DNA from 3 places in the Pseudochelatococcus sp. genome. Region 3 is predicted to be linked to each of the others. Evidence: riboswitches for the same ligand, from Rfam matches in the RefSeq annotation. Region 3 holds a riboswitch; each other region holds the start of a gene.

Region 1 (6,932 bases), on a different contig from region 3:
GCGGCGCTGGAATTGGCACATGTGCGCATCGCGGCCTATCACCAGCGGCAGAAACCGGCCGACGAGCGCTTCACGGACGCGGCCGGCGTGACGGCGGGCTGGCGCTGGACGGCCATCGAATCGGTGGGCCTCTATGTGCCCGGCGGCACGGCGAGCTATCCGTCCTCCGTGCTGATGAACGCCGTGCCGGCGCAGGTGGCGGGCGTGCCGCGCATCGTGATGGCGGTGCCGACGCCCGGCGGCGCGGTCAATCCGCTGGTACTGGCGGCGGCGCGCATGGCGGGCGTCCACGAACTCTACCGCATCGGCGGCGCGCAGGCCGTCGCGGCGCTGGCCTACGGCACGCGGACGATCGCGCCGGTCGCCAAGATCGTGGGGCCGGGCAACGCCTATGTCGCGGCGGCGAAGCGGCGCGTGTTCGGCCGTGTCGGCATCGACATGATCGCCGGCCCGTCGGAAGTGCTGATCCTGGCGGACGGCGACGCCAATCCCGAGTGGCTGGCGGCGGACCTGCTGGCGCAGGCGGAGCACGACACGGCGGCGCAATCCATCCTCGTCACCGACAGCGCCGCGTTGGCGGATGCGGTCGCGGTCGCGGTCGAGGGGCAACTCGCCACCCTGCCGCGCGCCGACATCGCGCGGCGGAGCTGGGAGGATTTCGGCGCGATCGTGCTGGTGCCCACCTTGGCGGATGCCGTGCCGCTCGTCGACCGCATCGCCCCTGAGCATCTGGAAATCGCAGCAGGCGACGCGGAGGCGCTGGCGGGGGCGGTGCGCAACGCGGGGGCGATCTTCATCGGGCAATATACGCCGGAAGCGGTGGGCGATTATGTCGGCGGCCCCAACCATGTCTTGCCGACGGCGCGTTCGGCGCGTTTCGCCTCGGGTCTCGGCGTGCCGGATTTTCTCAAGCGCACCTCCATCCTGCATTGCACGGCGGAGGCCCTGCGCCATGTCGGACCGGCGGCGATCGCGCTGGGCGAGGCCGAGGGCCTCGACGCGCACGCCCGTTCCGTCAGCATCCGTCTCAATCTTTGACAGCGGCGCGGGGCGAAATGATGAGCCCGGAAGCCGGAATCCTTCTTTTTGCCGGAAGGTCAAGTCGAACCGAAAGGTCGTGCCGTGACAAGCGCTGATGACGACAAGCGCCACCGTCTCGTGTCCGTGGCGCTGGACGAGGCCTCGCTGGGGCGGGGCAATCCCGATCAGGAACACGAGCGCGCGGTCGCGATATGGGATATTCTCGAAGAGAACCATTTCACCGTCGCCGGCCATGCCGGCGGGCCTTACGCGCTGCGCATCGCGCTTGTCGACCGCAAACTGCTGCTTGAGGTGCGCGAGGAGGACGGCACGCATGTCGTCGCGCATTTCCTGTCGCTGACGCCTTTCCGCCGCGTGATCAAGGATTACGAACTGATCTGCGAAAGCTATTACGCCGCCATCCGCACCGCCACGCCCTCGCAGATCGAGGCCATCGACATGGGCCGGCGCGGCATGCACGACGAGGCGTCCGAGCTGCTGCGCGAACGGCTGGCCGGCAAGCTCGATGTCGATTTCGACACGGCCCGCCGGCTGTTCACGCTGCTGTTCGCCCTGCACTGGAAGGGCTGACGTGGCCTTGGGCGCGGCGGCGGGGCGCCGCATCCAGTCCGTTCTGTTCATGTGCGCGCTCAACGCCGTGCGCTCGCCGATGGCCGAAGGCATCGCCCGCCACTATTTCGGCCGCTCCCTCTATGTCGAATCCGCCGGCGTGCGCCCGGACGTCATCGATCCCTTCACCGTCGCCGTCATGGAGGAGATCGGCATCGATCTCGCCGGCCATACGCCCCGATCGCTGGAGGAGCTGGAAGATACCGGCTTCGATCTCATCGTCACGCTCTCGCCCGAGGCGCACCACCGGGCGATGGAACTCACCCGCACCATGGCCGTCGAGGTGGAATATTGGCCGACCTTCGATCCCACCGCCACGCAGGGATCGCGCGACCAGCGGCTCGACGCCTATCGCTCGGTGCGCGACGGCCTGAAGCAACGCATCATGGAGCGGTTCAGTCCTTCGGCCTGAACAACGATATAAACATATCTTTATATACATACTTGACCATTGCCGCCGATCTGCCATAGTGCATGGGTCGTGGTTCTTCGCCCCGTTTCAGGCGGCGAAGCGAAGAGGGAATCCGGTTCAGGACGGCGGTCGCGCAGGCGGTCGCGGTTCGATGCCGGAGCTGCACCCCGCAACTGTCGGCGGCGAGCGCCCGTCCAATTCGTGTCACTGGAGCGGCCCGGAAAAGGCAGGCTCCGGGAAGGCCGGAGGGGCGCGCTGACCCGCGAGCCAGGAGACCTGCCACGGCGCATAATCGTCCTCGGGCGGGGTTCCCGGTGGTCGCTGATCGCGGGGGCGCATGCTCCCCGCGCGCGTCCGCTCGGTCTTTTGCCCCCAGTCAAGTCATGGGGTTATAGCCGAATGTCTTCTTCATCAGATGTGATTGTCGCCGCTCTGGGCCTGCCGCGCATCGGCCCGCGCCGCGAACTGAAAACCGCTCTCGAAAGCTACTGGTCCGGCAAGACCGGATCGGACGATCTGTCCGCGGTGGCGGCGGGCTTGCGCGCCGACAACTGGGCGTGGCAGCGCCGCGCCGGCGTCACGCATATCGCGTCGAACGATTTCTCCTTCTACGATCAGGTGCTCGACACCGCGGTGACGGTCGGCGCGATTCCGGCGCTTTACGGCTGGAAGGGCGGCGAGGTATCGCTCGACACCTATTTCGCGCTGGCGCGGGGCACGCAGGGCCAAGGCCACAGCCAAGGACACGGCGAGGGCGAGGCGTGCGGATGCGCCGGCGATGCGGCGGGAGTGGCCGAAGGGCTGCCGGCGCTCGAAATGACCAAGTGGTTCGATACGAACTACCACTATCTGGTGCCGGAGTTCTCGCGCGGTCAGGAATTCTCGCTCGCCTCGACCAAGATCGTCGACGAGTTCCGCGAGGCCAAGGCGCTCGGCTACCACACCCGCCCCGTGCTGGTCGGGCCGGTGACGTTCCTGTCGCTCGGCAAGAGCCGCGACGGGGATGTCGATCCGCTGTCGCTGCTGCCGGGCCTGTTGCCGGTCTATACGGAGATCCTGCGCCGCCTCGCCGCCCACGGCGCCGACTGGGTGCAGATCGACGAGCCGGTGCTGTCGCTCGACATCGGCGACGCCACGCGTCAGGCCATCGCCTCGGCCTATGACATGTTCGCCCGCGCCGTGCCCGGCCTCAAGATCCAGCTCACGAGCTACTTCGGCGCGCTCGGCGACAACCTCGCCACCGCGCTGGCGCTGCCGGTGGCGGCGCTGCATCTCGATCTCGCCCGCGCGCCCGAACAGCTCGACGATGTTGTCAGGCGGGCGCCCGCCGGCCTTGCCCTGTCGCTCGGCGTCATCGACGGCCGCAACGTGTGGCGCGCCGACCTGTCGGCGATCCTCGACCGCATCGAGCCCGTCGCGGCGAAGCGCGGCACCGATCACCTGATCGTCTCGCCCTCCTGTTCGCTGCTGCACGTTCCCTACGACCTCGACGCGGAAACGGGGCTCGACGCCGAACTGAAGAGCTGGCTGGCCTTCGCCGCCCAGAAGCTCGACGAACTGTCGATTCTCGGCCGCGCGCTGTCACGCGGGCGCGAGGCGGTGAAGGAGGAGCTTGCGGCCTCCGACGCGGCGGTGGCGGCGCGGGCGGCGTCTCCCCGCATCCACAGCGCGGCGGTGGCGGCGCGCCTTGCGGCCGTGCGGCCCGAGGATGCGCGGCGCGCGCACCCGTTCTCCCAACGGCGCGAGGCGCAGCATGCGGCGCTCGGCCTGCCGCTCTTCCCCACGACGACCATCGGCTCCTTCCCGCAGACGGCGGAAGTGCGCAAGGCCCGCGCCGCCCACGCGCGCGGCGAGCTGGACGACGCGGGTTACGACGCGTTCCTGCGCGACGAGACGGCGAAGGCGATTCGCTGGCAGGACGAGATCGGCCTCGACGTGCCGGTGCACGGCGAGTTCGAGCGCAACGACATGGTGCAGTATTTCGGCGAGCTGCTGGACGGCTATGCCTTCACCAGGGCCGGCTGGGTGCAAAGCTACGGCTCGCGCTGCGTGCGCCCGCCGATCATCTTCGGCGACGTCTCGCGCCCCAGGCCCATGTCGGTGGAATGGAGCGCCTATGCCCAGTCGCTCACCGACAGGCCCGTGAAGGGCATGCTGACCGGCCCCATCACCATGCTGCAATGGTCCTTCGTGCGTGACGACCTGCCGCGCGCCGATGTCTGCCGCCAGATCGCGCTGGCGCTGCGCGACGAGGTGAACGACCTGGAGGCCGCCGGCATCCGCGTCATCCAGATCGACGAGCCGGCGATCCGCGAGGGGCTGCCGCTGCGCAAGGCCGACTGGGCGCATTATCTGGATTGGGCGGTGGAGAGTTTCCGCCTCGCGTCGTCCGGCGTGCGCGACGAGACGCAGATCCACACGCACATGTGCTACTCGGAGTTCAACGACATCATCGACGCCATCGGCGCGATGGATGCCGACGTGATCTCCATCGAGACCTCGCGCTCGAAGATGGAGCTGCTCGACGCCTTCACCACCTATCGCTATCCGAACGAGATCGGGCCGGGGGTGTACGACATCCATTCGCCGCGCGTGCCGTCCGTCGCGGAGATGGTGGAACTGCTGGAGAAGGCCCGCGAGCGCCTTGCCGACGATCAGATCTGGGTCAATCCCGATTGCGGCCTGAAGACCCGCAAATGGGAGGAAGCGCGCCCGGCGCTCGTCAACATGGTGGCGGCGGCGCGCATCCTGCGCCAGAAGGAAGCGGAATGATCAGGCGAACAACGCCGCGATGAGTTTCGCGGTTTCCGGTCCGGGCGCGGGCAGGTTTTTTCCCGCCAGCTCCCGGACCGGGCGGATGCCGAGGCTGCTGGTGAGGGCGATTTCATCCGCCGGCATGAGATCGTGGAGGGTGAGGGGCGCCTCTCGCCCTCCCGCTTCAAGGATGCGCGCGCGGGTGATGCCGGGCAGCGCGCCTTCCGTCACCGGCGGCGTGAGCCACTCGCCGCCGATCAGCGCGAAGACGTTGGCGGCGGTCGCCTCCGCGATTCGCCCCGCCGTGTTCGGCAGCAGGGCGTCGTCGGCGTTGAGATCGCGCGCTTCGAGGCGGGCGATGATGCCGTCGAGACAATTGAGGCTCTTGATGCCGGCGAGCGGCGAGTGCTCGTTGCGGCGCGTGCGTGTCGCCATGATGACGCGCGCGGGCGCGGCGGGCGGCGCGGCGGGAAAGGCCGCGATCAGCAGCGTGGGGGAGGGTGCTTGCGGCGGCAGCAGCCCGCGCGGGCCTGAACCGCGCGTGAGGGTGAGACGCAGGGAGCCGGCCTGAAGCGCATTGGCGGCGATGACGGCGGCCATGGCGGCGGCGATATCCGCCGTCGGCATGGGAAGCCCGATCACCGATGCGCCGTGCGCGAGGCGCGCGAGGTGGCGCCCGGCCTGCTGCACGCGCCCCTGCGCGATGCGGATCGTCTCATAGAGCCCGTCGCCGAGCAGAAATCCCCTGTCGTCCAGGGCCAGCGCCTTTTGCGCGCCGTCGATCAGCGATCCGTCAAGCCAGCAGATCATGGCGCGTCTCCGGTCAGCGCCCGCAGGAGCGGCCGCATCTTCAGCGAGGCTTCGTCGTATTCGTCGGCGGGAACCGAATCGGCGACGATGCCGCCGCCCGCCTGCGCGATCAGCGTGTCGCGGCTGCGCACCAGCGTGCGGATGGCGATGGAACTGTCCATCGTGCCGTCGAAGCCGATGCGGACGACGGAGCCGAAGCACACGCCGCGCCGGTGTCCCTCCAGCTCCGCGATGATCTCCATCGCGCGGATTTTCGGCGCGCCGGTGATCGAGCCGCCGGGAAAGCAGGCGCGCAGCAGGTCAACGGCGTCGAGGCCGGACTTGAGCCGCCCGGTGACGGCGGAAACGAGATGATGCACGGAGGCGAAGGTCTCGACTTCCATCAGCGAGGACACGGCGACGCTGCCCTGCGCGCAGATGCGCCCGAGATCGTTGCGCATCAGATCCACGATCATCAGGTTTTCCGCCCGGTCCTTGGCGCTGGCGGCCAGCATCGCGGCGAGCGCGGCGTCGCGGGCGGGATCGGCGTCGCGCCGCATCGTGCCCTTGATGGGCCGGGTCTCGACATGGCCGTCGCCGTCGAGTGCAAGAAACCGCTCCGGCGAGGCGGAAAGCACGCTCACATCCGCGCCGCAGCGCAGAAAGGCGGAGAAGGGCGCGGGGCTGAGCGCCCGCAGCCGCCGGTAGAGCGTGAAATCGTCGAGGCCGGCGGGCAAGGCCGCCAGCGCGCGCCGGGTGAGGTTCGCCTGAAAGACATCGCCGGCGCGGATATAATCCACCACCCGCGCGACGGCGGCCTCGGCATCGGCGCGCGACCGGTCTTCCCGCCATGCGCCGCGGACCGACCAGTCGACCGGCGCGGGCGCCTCCGCGGATGCGAGGCGGGCGAGGATATGCGCCTCGCGAGCCGCCGCGCGCTCCGCTCGCCGCGCCGCGTCCGTCTCCGGCAGGCCGGTGCTGACCAGAAAAGACGCGCGCGCGCGGTGATCGAAAACGATGGCGCAGTCGTAAAGCCCGATCACCATTTCCGGCACGGCATGCGGATCGTCGGGCAGAGGCGGGAAGCGGTCGGCGTGGCGGCCCGTCTCGTAGGCGAGATAGCCGATCGCCCCGCCGCAGAAAGGCATGCCGGGGAAGGATTCGAACCCTCGCCATGGCGACAGCGCCCGCTGCAACGCCGCGAACGGATCGCCGGCCACCGGCTGGCCGTCGATGGCGACGCCGCGTTCGTCCGCGACGATGACGGCGAACGGCTCGCAGGCGATGAACGAAAACCGGCTGCGCACATCGCCGACGGCCGCGCTGT
Region 2 (6,932 bases), on a different contig from region 3:
ATGGCCTGATCGTAAAGATCGTTGCCGCCGGCGGAACCCTGCGTCGTGTTGTCGAACACCGCGCCGCCGTCCGACTCGGCCGCGCCGTCCTCCTCCGCCGTGACGGCTTCGAGATATTGCGGCCTTCCCTGCGTCTTGAGATGCGCGACGATCTTCTCCACCTCGTCGTCGGAGACGAACGGGCCGTGCACGCGAACCACGCGCCCGCCGCCCGCCATGTAGAGCATGTCGCCCTGCCCCAGAAGCTGCTCCGCCCCCTGCTCGCCGAGAATGGTGCGGCTGTCGATCTTGGACGTGACCTGGAACGAGATGCGGGTCGGGAAGTTCGCCTTGATGGTGCCGGTGATGACGTCGACCGAGGGGCGCTGCGTGGCGAGGATGACGTGGATGCCGGCGGCGCGCGCCATCTGCGCCAGACGCTGGATGGTCCCTTCGATCTCCTTGCCCGCGACCATCATCAGGTCGGCCATCTCGTCGACGACGATGACGATGTAGGGCAGCGGTTCGAGGTCCATCATCTCGTCTTCGTAGATGGCCTCTCCGGTATCCTTGTCGAAACCGACCTGCACGGTGCGGGTGATGACCTCGCCGCGCGCCTTGGCGTCGCGCACGCGGGCGTTGAATCCGTCGATGTTGCGCACCGACAGTTTCGACATCTTCTTGTAGCGCTCCTCCATCTCGCGCACGGCCCATTTCAGCGCCACGACCGCCTTCTTGGGATCGGTGACGACGGGCGTGAGCAGGTGCGGAATGCCGTCGTAGATGGAAAGTTCGAGCATCTTGGGATCGACCATGATCAGCCGGCATTCCTCGGGCCGAAGCCGGTAGAGGAGCGACATGATCATGGTGTTGATGGCCACCGACTTGCCTGAGCCCGTCGTGCCCGCCACCAGCAGATGCGGCATGCGCGCCAGATCGGCGATGACGGGTTCGCCGCCGATGGTCTTGCCGAGACAGAGCGCCAGCTTGAACTTCGACTTCTGGAACTCCTCGGAGGCCAGCGATTCGCGCAGGTAGACGGTTTCGCGCCGCGCGTTGGGCAGTTCGATGCCGATGGCGTTGCGGCCGGGCACCACCGCCACGCGCGCCGAGATCGCGCTCATGGAGCGGGCGATGTCGTCGGCGAGCGAGATCACGCGCGAGGATTTCGTGCCCGGCGCGGGCTCCAGCTCATACAGCGTGACGACCGGGCCGGGGCGCACGTGGATGATGTCGCCGCGCACGCCGAAGTCTTCGAGCGTGCTTTCCAGCAGCGCCGCGTTCTGCTCCAGCGCATCCTCGGAAATGGTGTCCTTCGGTCCGGTGGGCAGCGCGAGCACCGACAGCGGCGGCATCTCGTACTCGCCGGCAGCCGCGATCGTCTGCTGCACGCGGCGCGTCGTGACGCCGGGCGAAGGCTGCTGGCGCGCCGCCGGCGCTTCGACCACCGCCCGCCGGGAAACCGGCGCTTCCGTGCGTGCGGGAACAGCGGGCCGCGGCGCAGGTCGGGGAGCGGGTTGCGGCGCGCGGGCCGCGACGGGCGGCGGAGCGGCGGACGGATCGTCGTCGTTGGAGGGCGCGAGCGCGGGCGGGCGCATCGTGTGCCGCAAGATCACCGGCGGGGCGAGGGCATCGTCGTCGGGAGACGGCTCGTCCGCGAACGGACTGCCCGCATGCGGGGCGTCGCCGCTGAAATCCGCCTCCTCGCCACGCGGCGGATCGAACACCAGGCGATCTTCCGGCCGGCCGCTTTCGGTGTCCGCCGGCGACAGATCGACCTCGACGCCATAATAATGCTCGTCGCCCGGCGCGTCGCGGAAAACGCCGCGATCGTCCGCGTTCTCGAATGCCGGCTCGTCCGCCGGCGCGAAATCATCCGCCAGCGACATGTCGTGCGCGTCATCGCCCCGCGTCAGGCGCTGGCGCTCGGCCAGTTCGCGATCGGTGCTGCGCGTGAAGCGCACGTTGGGCGGTAACTGGAACGGCTTGCGCCATGCGGGAACCTCGTCCCGCATCTCTTCTGCGGGCGGCGGAAGATCGGGCGCCAGCCTTTCCGCCATCGTTTCGGGCTCGAAAGCGGCCGGCAGATCCGGGGCGGCGGCAGGGATATGCACCTGCACGCGCGAGGAGCGCTCCCGCGCGGGAGCGAAGGCCGCGACCTCCGGCGGGATGTCGTCGAAAGCGTCGATGCTTGCAGGGGTGGCCGGCGCAGGCGCAGCCGGCACGTCCATCGGCTGATACACGCCGGCGAACATGGGCTCCTGCATGGCGCGCGCGGTTGCCGGCGCGCGCCTATCCAGCGGATCGGGCCGGCGAAACCGGCGCACGAGGGCCGTTTTCGCGGTCATCAGCGCATGAATCGCCGCACCCAGCGACACGATGCCCCAACCGGGCTCATCGCGGCCGTCGTCTTCGGCCGGCGACATCTCGTACGGATCGTCGGGGGAAGGCTCGCGCGCCGGCTGCGCGAGGCCGAAACCCGACGCCGCCGACAAAGCGAGTATCGCCACCGCCGCGTAGATAAGGCCCCCGATCAGCGCGCCGATGCCGCCACCGCCGAAAAGTCCGTGCCCGCCGAACAGCAGCGCGTCGCCCACCACGCCGCCGAGCCCGGAAGGCAGCGGCCAGCGAGCGGTTTCCGGCAAGGCGCTCGCCACCGCGGCGGCGGCGCCCGCGCCCACCAGCCAGAGCCCCAGCCGCAGCAACGGCCGCGGCAGGGGGCGGCGGCTGACGAGCCGGATCGCCCACACCGCGCAGGGCAAAAGCAGCGCCACCGAGCCGAGACCGAAAATCTGCATGGTGAGATCGGCGAAAACCGCTCCCGGCCGGCCCAGCATGTTGGCCACGCGCCCTTCGGTCGCATGCGTGAGGCTCGGGTCTTCCACAGACCACGTCATCAACGCCAGAACGGCGGCTCCGACGAAAGCAAGCAGGCCGAGGCCGGCCAGTTCGGCGGCGCGCTGGGCCAGGAAGCGGCGCAGCGCGTCGGAGATATCATCGGCGTGGGACGGTGTCCGTCTGATGGTTCGCATGTTTCGGATAGCGCTCGCGGAATGGCTTGATTCGCGGGCAAATGTACCTTGGGGCCGGTTAAGCCCGAATTAACTCTCCAACATGATTTGGCGGTTAAGTCGATGGCGTGTCTGCTATAATCATTTCGTCAACGTCGATTGCGGCTTTTGCACGCCTTATATGACGTTATTGCGACGTGACGCTCGCCGCTTTGTGTCAATCGTGTCGCGTGGCGGCCTGTCCCGTTTTGACGGCGCGACGTCGACGGGCCGGCTTTGACAGCTCGACCTGGGCAGGATAATTTCTCCGCGACGGTTCCTTCGGGATGAAAAGGGAACGCAGTGAGCGCGCGCGAATCTGCGGCTGTCCCCGCAACTGTGAGCGGCAGGCTTGCGCCATGATGCCACTGGACCTGTGGTCCGGGAAGGCGGCGCGGGCGGCAACCGCGAGCCAGGAGACCTGCCGTCGAATGTGGTCACAGCGGATCGTCGGTCGGGGTGTGCCGATGGAGCTTGCCGTTTTCCTTGACGGATAAGCGGTGGTGTCTTGTCGCGGTGACGTGCCGATACGTGCGCCGCGCGAGCGTCCGGCGCCGCCTTGAGAGGTGCCGCCGTGTTCCTGTTCCTTGCCTCCGGGTCGGTGCGCTTGCGCCGTCTGGCCGTTCTGTTCTCTCTTCCGGCGCTGGCGGTCGCCGGCCTGACGGCGCCCGGCCGGGGTGTCGCTCGGGAGGCGGCGTCTTTCACGCTGGATGAAATCACGGTAAGCGCCACCGCGCTGCCTCTCCCCGTCCGGCAGGTAGGTTCGTCGGTGACGGTCGTGACGGATGCGGATATCCAGCGCGCGCAGCGGCGCACGGTCGCGGATGCGCTCGCCACCGTTCCCGGCGTGAATGCCGTCCGGACCGGCGGCCCCGGCGGGCAGACGTCGCTGTTCGTGCGCGGCACCAACGCCAATCACGTCAAGGTGCTGATCGACGGCGTTCCGGTCAACGATCCCTCGACGCCGGGCGGCGCATTCGATTTCGGCCATCTGATGACGGCGGATGTGGCGCGCATCGAGGTGCTGCGCGGGCCGCAGAGCGGCCTTTACGGCGCGGACGCGCTGGGCGGCGTCGTCAGCATCACCACGAAGGCGGGCGACGGCCCGCCGCGGGCGGCGATCGAGGCCGAGGGCGGATCGTTCGGCACGTTCAATCAGCGCGCCAGCCTTTCCGGCGGCGACGGGCGCTTCGACTATTTCTTTTCCGCCGCCCACCTGCGCACGGAAGCGACGCCGGTCACGCCGCCGGAACTGGTGCCGCCCGGCCAGCGCGTCAACGACGATTTTTATGACAACCGGTCATTCGCCACCCGGCTCGGGGTAACGCTTTCCGACAGCGTTCGCCTCTCGGTCGTCGGCCGTTACACCGATGCGCTGCTGAAGAACACGACCGACGGCGGCTGGCCCGGCGCGCCGAACGCGGCCCGCAGCGAGCAGCGCAACAAGCGCTTCGTCACCCGCGCCGAGGGCGTCTGGTCGCTGTGGGACGGGCGCGTCGCCAACACGTTCGGCATCGGCTACGCCAACGAGGATCGCGAAAGCCGCGAGCCGGCGACCGCCTTCGGGCCGGGCAGCGTCAGCAATTATCTGGGAGAGCGGACGATCTACGACTGGCGCACGGATATCGCCGTCGCGACCGGGCACAAGCTCATCCTCGGCCTCCAGCACGAGCGCGAACGCCTCGACGACGACAGCCTCGTCGTCTCGTCCGGCAACAGCGCCGGTTTCGTAGAGTGGCAGGGGCAGGTCTTCGACCGGCTGTCCTTCGCCGCCAACATTCGCCACGACGACAACGACGATTTCGGCGCTCACACGACATGGCGCATCGCCCCCACGCTGACGTTGCCGGGGCTGGAAACGCGCCTCAAGGCCAGCGTCGGCACCGGCTTCAAGGCCCCCACTCTCAGCCAGCGTTTCATGGACTCGCGCCCGCTCTACAACTTCTACGGCAATCCCGATCTGTTGCCGGAGGAAAGCACCGGATACGACATCGGTTTCGAGCAGCCGCTGGCGGGCGAGCGCGTGCTGATCGGCGCAACCTATTTCCACAACGATATCGACAATCTCATCAACACCAACGCCGATTTCACCTCCTATACCAATGTCGGCAAGGCGACGACGCGCGGCGTCGAGGCTTTCGCGGCGGTGGCGCTGACGCGGACGGTGGATCTGCGCGCCGATTACACGTTCACGCTCGCACGCGACGATATCGCCCGGCAGGAATTGCTGCGCCGCCCCCGCCACAAGGCGAGTTTCACCGCGCGCTGGCAGGCCACCGAGCGGCTGGGCCTGTCCGCGACGGCGATCTACATCGGCCCGTGGGTGGACGGCAACCGCGACTTCTCCATCCCGCGCCTGCGCGCGTCGGGCTATGCGACGGTCGACATCGCCGCCGATTACAAGGCCGACGACAGCACGGCGATCTTCGCGCGCGTCGACAACCTGTTCGACCGCCGGTATGAGAACCCGGTCGGCTTCCGGCGTCCGGGACTCGGCGTTTACGCCGGGTTGCGCTTCACGCCGCCCTGACGGATGGGGGCGCCATTGCGGCGCGGCGGGCCATGATGCATCGGAGAAAGCGTGCAAGGCGGGTATGGCGGGAGCTCCCGCTCATGATGCTTCCGCTCTGGCCGATGGCCGGAGCGGCCGAACCGATCCGCGTGGTATCCATCAACATGTGCGCGGATGAACTGCTTCTGCGCCTTGCGGAGCCCGGGAGCATCGCCGCCGTCAGCCACCTGTCGCGCGACCCGCGCAACAGCGCGTTTGCCGCGCAGGCCGCCGCGTATCCCGTCACTCATGGCCGGGCGGAAGAAGTGATGGCGCTTGCGCCCGATCTCGTGCTCGCGAGCGCGTTCACCGCTCCGGCGACGTTGTCCATGCTGCGCCGGCTCGGCGTGCCGCTTGCCACGCTCGGCGTTCCCCACACCTTCGACGGCATCGCGGACCAGATGCGCGAGGTGGCGCGGCTGCTCGGCCGCCCCGAAAACGGCGAGCGGGAAGTACGGCGCATGGCCGCGCGCCTCGCCGCGGCCGCATCGGACGCGCCGGCGCGCGCCACGGCGCTGGTGCTGCAAGCCAACAACATCGTCGTGGGGCGGGATACGCTCATCGACGGCGTTCTCGCACAGGCGGGCCTCGTCAACCTCGCGGCGCGGGACGGCATCGCCGGCTACGGGCGGATGTCGCTGGAGGCGATCGTAAGCCGCCCGCCCGACATCCTGATCGTCGATTCGGATGAAGAGCGCAATGCGGGCGCTCCCGCCCTCGCGACACGCGCCCTGCGGCATCCGGCCCTCGCGGCGCTGGCGCGGCAGGGCGCGATGCGCGTGATCGCGGCCCCTTCCCGCCTGTGGACCTGCGCGGGCCCCGGCGCGGCGGAAGCCGTCGCCTATCTGCGCCATGCACTTGCGGCCGGAACCGGAGAAGCGCCATGACCGGACGCTGGCCGCTTTCCCACCGCCGTACCATCGGCGCGCTCGCGGCCGCGACTCTCCTGCTTGCGGTGTTTTCGGTCGCGGTGGGCGAAACGCGGCTCGACATCGTTGCGGCGGCCGGCGACGTCATGCGCGGGCGGGAGACGCTCGCGGCGCTGGTTCTGGTCGAACTGCGGCTGCCGCGCGCGCTGCTCGGCGCCGTCACGGGTTTCGGCCTCGGGCTCGCCGGCGCGGCCATGCAGGGCCTGCTGCGCAATCCGCTTGCGGAACCGGGCGTGATGGGCGTGTCTGGCGCGGCGGCGCTCGGCGCGGTGATCGTGTTCTATGCCGGGTTGTCGGCCGCCCTCCCCTTCGCGCTGCCGCTCGGCGGCATGGCGGGCGCGGCGGCGGCGAGCGCCGTCCTGTTCGCGCTGGCCGGCCGGGGCCTTGGCACGACGACGCTCGTGCTGGCGGGCGTCGCCATCA
Region 3 (6,932 bases):
CGTGGGGGCGCTCCAGCAGGGCGCGGAAATCGCGCTGCTGCTCACCGCCTGCGCCTTCCTGCCCTGAAACGCCGACGGAGCCCCTTTCATGCGCCATATCCTCATCATCGGCATCGGCGCCGGCAATCCCGAGCACATGACCGTGCAGGCCATCGGCGCGCTCAACCGCGCCGATATCGTGCTGATTCCGCAAAAGGGCGCGGAAAAGGCGGAACTGGCCGACCTGCGCCGCGAGATCTGCGCCCGCTACCTCACCAATCCGCGCACGCGCCTCGTGCCCTTCGACCTGCCGCAGCGCGACGCGGCGCGCGCCGATTATCGCGGCGGCGTCGACGACTGGCACGCTGCCATCGCGGCCACCTACCGCGCGTTGCTCAAGACGCATCTCGCGGAAGGCGGCACGGCGGCGCTCCTCGTGTGGGGCGATCCGTCGCTCTACGACAGCACGCTGCGCATCGTGGCGCTGTTGAGGGAGAGCGCGGATCTCGCCATCGACCATACCGTCATTCCCGGCATCGCCAGCCCGCAGGCGCTGGCGGCAAGCTTTCGCATGCCGCTCAACACCATCGGCGGCGCGGTTCACATCACCACCGGCCGCAGGCTGGCGCAGGAGGGTTTTCCCGACAACGCCGACACGGCGCTGGTAATGCTTGACGGCGACTTGAGCTTCCGCCATCTCGCCGGCGACGCCTTCGACATCTTCTGGAGCGCGTATCTCGGCATGGCGGACGAAACCGTCATCAGCGGCCGGCTCGCCGATGTCGCGGCGCAGATCGCCGCCACCCGCGCCGATCTGCGCCGGCGCAAGGGCTGGATCATGGACATCTACCTGCTGCGCAAGAGACAGGGCGTCACTTGAGAAACGGGGTATCACTTGCCCGCCGCGCGGGTATCACTTGCCCGCCGCGCGGGTATCACTTGCCCGCCGCGCGGTCGATGATTTCCTCGAAGCGCTTCCGCGCGCGCGGCGGCAGCCCCTGCGGCAGCGTGACGTCGCTCGCGCGGCGCGCGCCCGCCTCGTCCCGCACCTGCACCAGCATCACCATGCCCATGGCGTAGTGGGGCGTGCATTTGATGCCGTAGAAGCCCGGCTCCGTCAGCGTGATCTCGAAAGTCTCGCTCAGCTTGCTGCGGAAGGGCTGCGCGCCTTCGGGAACGAAGCCCTTGATCGTCTCCGCGTTGTGGCCCTTCGTGGTCGGGACGAAGCGGATCGTGTCGCCCGGCGCGATCGCCAGATAGTCGGGCTCGTAGGGCATCGGCCCGATGTCGTTACGATTGAGCATCCTGACCTCGTGAACCTCGCCCGCGACGGCGGCGTCGGCGCCCGTGACGACGGCCGCGCCGATGGCCAGCGCGCGCAAAAGCGATGCAATCCTGCTCATGATGACTGAACCTGCTCCGGTAGATGAAAACGGATGACGCGCCGACCGTCGTGCGCATCCGTCAGGAAGCGCGCGCCGACGGCGAAGATGCGATGCACCAGCGCGTGGGTGATGATGTCGTCCGGCGGCCCCAGCGCGACCAGCCGGCCATGGTCGAGCACCGCGACGCGGTCGCATTGCATCGCCTGGTTGAGATCGTGCAGCGCGATCACCGTCGTCACCGCCAGGCCGCGCACCAGTTGCAGGATGGCGAGCTGGTGGCGGATGTCGAGATGATTGGTCGGCTCGTCGAGCAGCAGATAGTCGGGCTGCTGCGCCAGCGCCCGCGCGATGTGGACCCGCTGGCGCTCCCCGCCCGACAGGGTGTGCCAGTGGCGGCGCTCGAAACCCTGCATGGCGACATCGGCCAGCGCCTGCGCCACGGCCGCGTCGTCCCTGGACGACCAGGGCGCCAGCGCCGAAAGCCATGGCGTGCGGCCAAGCTCCACCGCGTCGCGCACGTCGATGGGCTCGCCCGTATCGGCCTGCTGTTCGACGAGCGCGATCCGGCGCGCGACATCGCGCCGGCGCATGCGGCGCAGGGGAACGCCGCCGAGCGTCACCTCCCCCGCCGCGGGCTCGCGGATGCCGGCCATCAGACGCAGCAGCGTCGATTTGCCGGAGCCGTTGGGGCCGATGAGGCCCAGCGTCTCGCCCGGCCGCAAGGCGAGCGAGATGTCCTCGACGATCCTGACGCGCCGCGCCGCCCAGCTCGCGTTCTCGACGGAAAGCGTCATCGCGGACGCCTCCCGCGGATCAGGATGATGCCGAAGACCGGCGCGCCCACGAGCGCCGTGATGACGCCGATGGGCAGCACCTGCCCCGGAATGAGCGTGCGCGACAGGATATCGGCCGTGATGAGGAAGGCCGCGCCGGCCACCGCGCTGGCGGGGATGAGCCGCCCGTGCCGGACGCCGACGAGAAAGCGCACCGCATGCGGCACCACGAGGCCGACGAAGCCGATGGAACCCGCCACGCTCACCATCACCGCCGTCAGCAGGGCCGCGACCGTGATCAGCACCACCTGCACGCGGCGTACCGGCACGCCGAGCGAGGCCGCCGAATCCGCGCCGAACACGAATGCGTCGAGCGCGCGCGCATGCCAGATGACGATGGTGACGCCCGCCAGCGCCACCGGCACGACGAGGCCCACATCGGCCCAGCGCGCGCCGCTCAGATTGCCCAGCAGCCAGAACATGATGCCGCGCGCCTGCTCGGCATTGGCGGATTTCGTGATGATGAAGGAGGTCAGCGCGTTGAAGAGCTGCGACCCCGCGATGCCCGCCAGCACGATCTGCCCGGCCGCCAGCGCCCCCGCGCCGCCGCCGGCCGCTCGCGCCAGCACGATCACGAACAGAAACGCCACGATCGCTCCGGCGAAAGCCCCGAGCGACAGGGAAACCGCGCCCGCCCCCAGGCCGGCGATGGTGACGGCGACAGCGCCGGTGGAGGCGCCGGCGGAAATGCCAAGAATGTAGGGATCGGCAAGCGCGTTGCGCAACAAGGCTTGCAGCACGACGCCGGACGCCGCCAGCCCCGCCCCGCAGCACGCCGCGACGAAGGTGCGGCTGAGCCTGTAGTGCCACACGATGCCGCGATCGATCGGATCGACGGCATAACCGGCGCCGAACAGCTCGTTGGCCAGCGTATGCAGGATGGTGCGCAGGGGAATGGACGTCTCCCCGATGGAGACGCCCGCCATGATCGCGGCGACGAGCACCGCGACCGCCAGCGACGCGCCCAGCGCGCGCGACAGGCCGGCGCTCCAGCTCGCACCGTTCCCACGCGCGCCGTTCTCATCTGCCCGCGCCGGAGCGGCCGCGCTCATTTCGCCGGATCGAAGGCTTCCAGCCCTTCGGCGAGCGTCTCGATGCCGCCGATGGTGCGGATGGTTGCATCCATCGCATGCGCATCCATGACGATGATGCGGTTGTGCTTCACCGCCTCCATCTGGCTCGCCACCGGATCGGTCCGCAGGAATTCCAGCTTCTTCTCGTGGTCGTCGGCCGGGAAGCGGCGGCGGTTCATCCGCGCGATGACGATGATGTCGGGGTTGGCGCGCGCGATCGTCTCCCAGCCGACGACCGGCCATTCCTCATCGGACTCGACGACGTTGCGGATGCCGAGCTTGTCCATCATGTAGGCGGGCGCGCCCTTGCGGCCGGCGACATACGGATCGATGTCCATGTCCGCGCTGGAGAACCAGAACACGGCGGAGATATCCTTGCTCCTGAAGGCCGCCGCCCGCGCGATGGCCGCCTGCTCGCGCGCCTTGAGATCCGCCACCAGCCTGTCGCCGCGTTCCGGGATGTCGAAGATCTCCGCCAGCTCGCGGATGCCCTGATAGAGGCTTTCCGTGTTGAACAACTCCGAGCGCGTGCCGTCGACGCCGACCGTGTTATCCTTGGCGATGCAGTCGGCGGGCATGGTGTAGGTGGGAATCGAAAGATCGTGGAACTGGTCGCGCGTCGCGACGATGCCCTCCGGCCCGACATGCCAGACGAACTGGATGGCGACGAGATCGGGGCGCTTCTGCACCACGCTCTCGAAGCTGGGGTCGTTGTCCGCCAGCCGCTCCACCTTGTCGTTGACGTCCCGGAACTCCGGCAACACCTCGTTGAACCACACCGAGGTGCCGACAACCCTGTCGGAGAGCCCCAGCGAATAGAGCACTTCGGTGGCGGATTGCCCGATGGTTACGGTGCGCTGCGGCGCGTGATCGAAGGTGACGTCGATGCCGCAGTTCTTCAGCGTCAGCGGATAATGGGTCGCCTCCGCGGCGAACGCGCCCGGCGCGAGGAGAAACGAGGCGACAAGGCCCGCGAGGATGGATTTTCTAGACATCGTTTCCGGCTCCATTCGAAGGCGAACGGCCGGTCTCGACATCGAACGGCACAAACGTGCCTATCAGGGCAAGCGCCTGACACATCATGACGATCCTTTCCTCGGGACACCCCGCCCGCGTCAACATTCCAGTCGTCGGCAGGTCTCCTGACTGACGGATCAGCGCCCTCTCCCGACCTTCCCGGACCATCCGGCCCAGTGGCGTCAAGGGGAGAAGGCTCACCGCCTACAGTTGCGGGGGCAGTTTCGTTTGGCGACGGATCGCCGCGAATTCCCTATTCATTCCCGAAGGAAACCGACGCCGCATAAGCCGATGCGCCGCCGCTTTTGTCAAGCGGCAAGAAACCGGAGCGGCAAGAAACCGGAGCGGCGAGAAACCGAAACGGCAAGAGCCGGAACCGCGCCCCGCGCCGCCGGCTCAGCCTTCTGAAACGCCCGCCCCGGCGAAGGTCGCCATGCTGTTGTGGCACTCCAGCGCGGCGCGCAGGATGTTGAGCGCCAGCGCCGCGCCCGTGCCTTCGCCCAGCCGCAGGTCGAGCTCCAGAACGGCCCTCTTGCCCAGCCGCTCCAGCAGGCGGCGGTGGCCGGGCTCGGCGGAAACGTGGCCGGCGAGACAATGATCGAGCAGCCGGGAATCGACCGCATGCAGCACAGAGGCGGCGGCCGTGCAGATGAACCCGTCGAGCAGCACCGGAATCCGCGCCGCCCTCGCCGCCAGGATCGCGCCGCAGATCGCCGCCTGCTCGCGCCCGCCCAAAGCGGCGAGAACCCGCAGCGGATCGCGGCCGGGGTGGCGCGCGAGCCCTCTTTCGACGACCTCCGCCTTGCGCCGCACGCCCTCGGCTCCCGCCCCCGTGCCGGGACCGACCCATTCGGCCGCCGGCCCGCCGAACAACGCCGCCGCCAGCGCCGCCGCGACCGTGCTGTTGCCGATGCCCATCTCGCCCAGCACCAGCACGTCCGCCGCCGCATCGATCGCCGCCGCACCCCGGTTGAGCGCGACGAGCGTCTCTTCTTCCGTCATCGCAGGTCCGGCGGTGAAATCGGCCGTGGGGCGGTCGAGATCGAGCGCGATCACCTCCATCCGCGCGCCGGCGACACGGCAAAGCTGGTTGATCGCCGCGCCGCCCGCCCGGAAGTTCGCGACCATCTGCGCCGTCACCTCCTGCGGAAACGGGTTGACGCCCTGCGCGCAGACGCCGTGATTCCCGGCAAAGACCAGCGCCTGCGCCAGATCGACCCGCGGATGCGGGTCCGCCCGCCAGCCGGCCATGAACAGCGCCAGTTCCTCCAGCCGCCCGAGGGAGCCTTGCGGCTTCGTCAGCCTGTCCTGATGCGCCGCGGCCGCATCGCGCGCCCCGGCATCGGTGCCGGGAAGGATCGCCGCCATCGGCGCGATATCCGCCAGGGCGGCGAGCGGAAAAGTGGCAAGCGGAAAAGTGGCAAGAGGGGGCGCGCCCGATTCGGATAAAATCACCGTTTCATGCCTTCGTTTCATGTTCACGCATGCGCCCCGCCGGTGGGGCGGCCAGACCGCCGACAAAGCACAATCGCGGCGGCGGGGCCACCGGAATCCGGCGCAAGCCTCAGGAGCCCAGCCTGCCGTTCAGGCCCTTTTCCGGCGCCTCGCCGCCGAGCGCACGGGCGATCACGGTGGCGTTGTGATCGATCATGCCGATATACGTACCTTCATAAGTGCCGGGCGCGCCCATGGCATCGGAAAACAGCTCGCCGCCGATCGTCACCTTATGCCCCTTCGCGGCGGCGCCCTCGATCAGCGCCTTGACGTTGCGGTCGGAGACCGACGATTCGATGAAGATCGCTCCGATCTTGCGGTCGACCAGCACGCCGACCAGATCCTCGATCTGCCTCAGCCCCGCCTCGCTCTCCGTCGAGATGCCCTGAATGCCGAGCACCTCGAAGCCGTAGGCCCTGCCGAAGTAGTTGAAGGCGTCATGCGCCGTGATCAGCACGCGCGAAGCCTCGGGCACCGTGGCAAGCGCCTTGTCCGCATAATCGGCGAGCGCATCGATCTCGGTGAAATGCCGTTCGGCGTTCGCCTCGAAAACGGCCCTCCCGTCGGGGTCGAGCCCGATCAGCGCGTCGCGCGCCGCCGCGACGACGCCCCGCCACAGGCGCGGGTTCATCCAGACATGCGGATCGTAGCGATTCTGATAGTCGTCGTTGGGCAGAAGCCGGTCTTTCGGCAAACTCTCGGCCAGCGCGACAACCGGCTTGCGCTTCGCGAGATCGTGGAAAAATTCCTCAAGCTGGGCCTCCAGATAAAGGCCGTGCCAGAACACGGCGTCGGCCCTCGCCATCGCCGCGATGTCGGAGCGGGTCTGGCGGTAGACATGGGGATCGACGCCCGGCCCCATCAGCGCCCTCACCTCGACACGCTCGCCGCCGACCTGCCGCACCGCATCGGCGATCATGCCCGTCGTCGCGACGACGGCGAGCTTCTTTTCCTGCGCGGCGGCCGGCGCAACCGCCATTGCAGCAGCCAGCGACACGCCGATCAAGCCGGCCAGAACGGCCCGTCTCATCCTGTCAAACATACTCGCATCTCCTTGTTAATGCGACAATTTCGTCGTCCATCGCATATCATCCGTCAATGCAGTTGCAAATCATTTGCAAAAATGGATTGACGCGTGTCCCGCCTTTCTT

The links. A riboswitch is a leader RNA that binds a small molecule or an ion and turns the genes downstream of it on or off. The one in region 3 is predicted to bind cobalamin.
Region 1: it holds a riboswitch for cobalamin, as region 3 does, so the genes downstream of both, metE (5-methyltetrahydropteroyltriglutamate--homocysteine S-methyltransferase) here and ACOYJQ_RS02155 (ABC transporter substrate-binding protein) in region 3, are expected to answer to the same signal.
Region 2: it holds a riboswitch for cobalamin, as region 3 does, so the genes downstream of both, ACOYJQ_RS13370 (TonB-dependent receptor plug domain-containing protein) here and ACOYJQ_RS02155 (ABC transporter substrate-binding protein) in region 3, are expected to answer to the same signal.

What each region holds. Positions count from the first base shown of each region.
Region 1 covers NZ_JBMNUS010000019.1:7,484-14,415, forward strand. Annotated here, with positions in the region: gene hisD (histidinol dehydrogenase) at 1-1,038, shown strand, start outside; gene ACOYJQ_RS18365 (UPF0262 family protein) at 1,123-1,611, shown strand; gene ACOYJQ_RS18370 (arsenate reductase ArsC) at 1,661-2,062, shown strand; cobalamin riboswitch at 2,116-2,360, shown strand; gene metE (5-methyltetrahydropteroyltriglutamate--homocysteine S-methyltransferase) at 2,462-4,834, shown strand; gene ACOYJQ_RS18380 (aminotransferase class IV) at 4,835-5,626, opposite strand; gene pabB (aminodeoxychorismate synthase component I) at 5,623-6,932, opposite strand, start outside.
Region 2 covers NZ_JBMNUS010000008.1:164,352-171,283, forward strand. Annotated here, with positions in the region: gene ACOYJQ_RS13365 (DNA translocase FtsK 4TM domain-containing protein) at 1-3,011, opposite strand, end outside; cobalamin riboswitch at 3,287-3,472, shown strand; gene ACOYJQ_RS13370 (TonB-dependent receptor plug domain-containing protein) at 3,589-5,559, shown strand; gene ACOYJQ_RS13375 (ABC transporter substrate-binding protein) at 5,643-6,467, shown strand; gene ACOYJQ_RS13380 (FecCD family ABC transporter permease) at 6,464-6,932, shown strand, end outside.
Region 3 covers NZ_JBMNUS010000001.1:513,864-520,795, reverse strand. Annotated here, with positions in the region: gene ACOYJQ_RS02180 (adenosylcobinamide-GDP ribazoletransferase) at 1-67, shown strand, start outside; gene cobF (precorrin-6A synthase (deacetylating)) at 89-859, shown strand; gene ACOYJQ_RS02170 (pseudoazurin) at 915-1,382, opposite strand; gene ACOYJQ_RS02165 (ABC transporter ATP-binding protein) at 1,379-2,158, opposite strand; gene ACOYJQ_RS02160 (FecCD family ABC transporter permease) at 2,155-3,249, opposite strand; gene ACOYJQ_RS02155 (ABC transporter substrate-binding protein) at 3,246-4,265, opposite strand; cobalamin riboswitch at 4,386-4,580, opposite strand; gene cobT (nicotinate-nucleotide--dimethylbenzimidazole phosphoribosyltransferase) at 4,684-5,655, opposite strand; gene ACOYJQ_RS02145 (metal ABC transporter solute-binding protein, Zn/Mn family) at 5,852-6,823, opposite strand.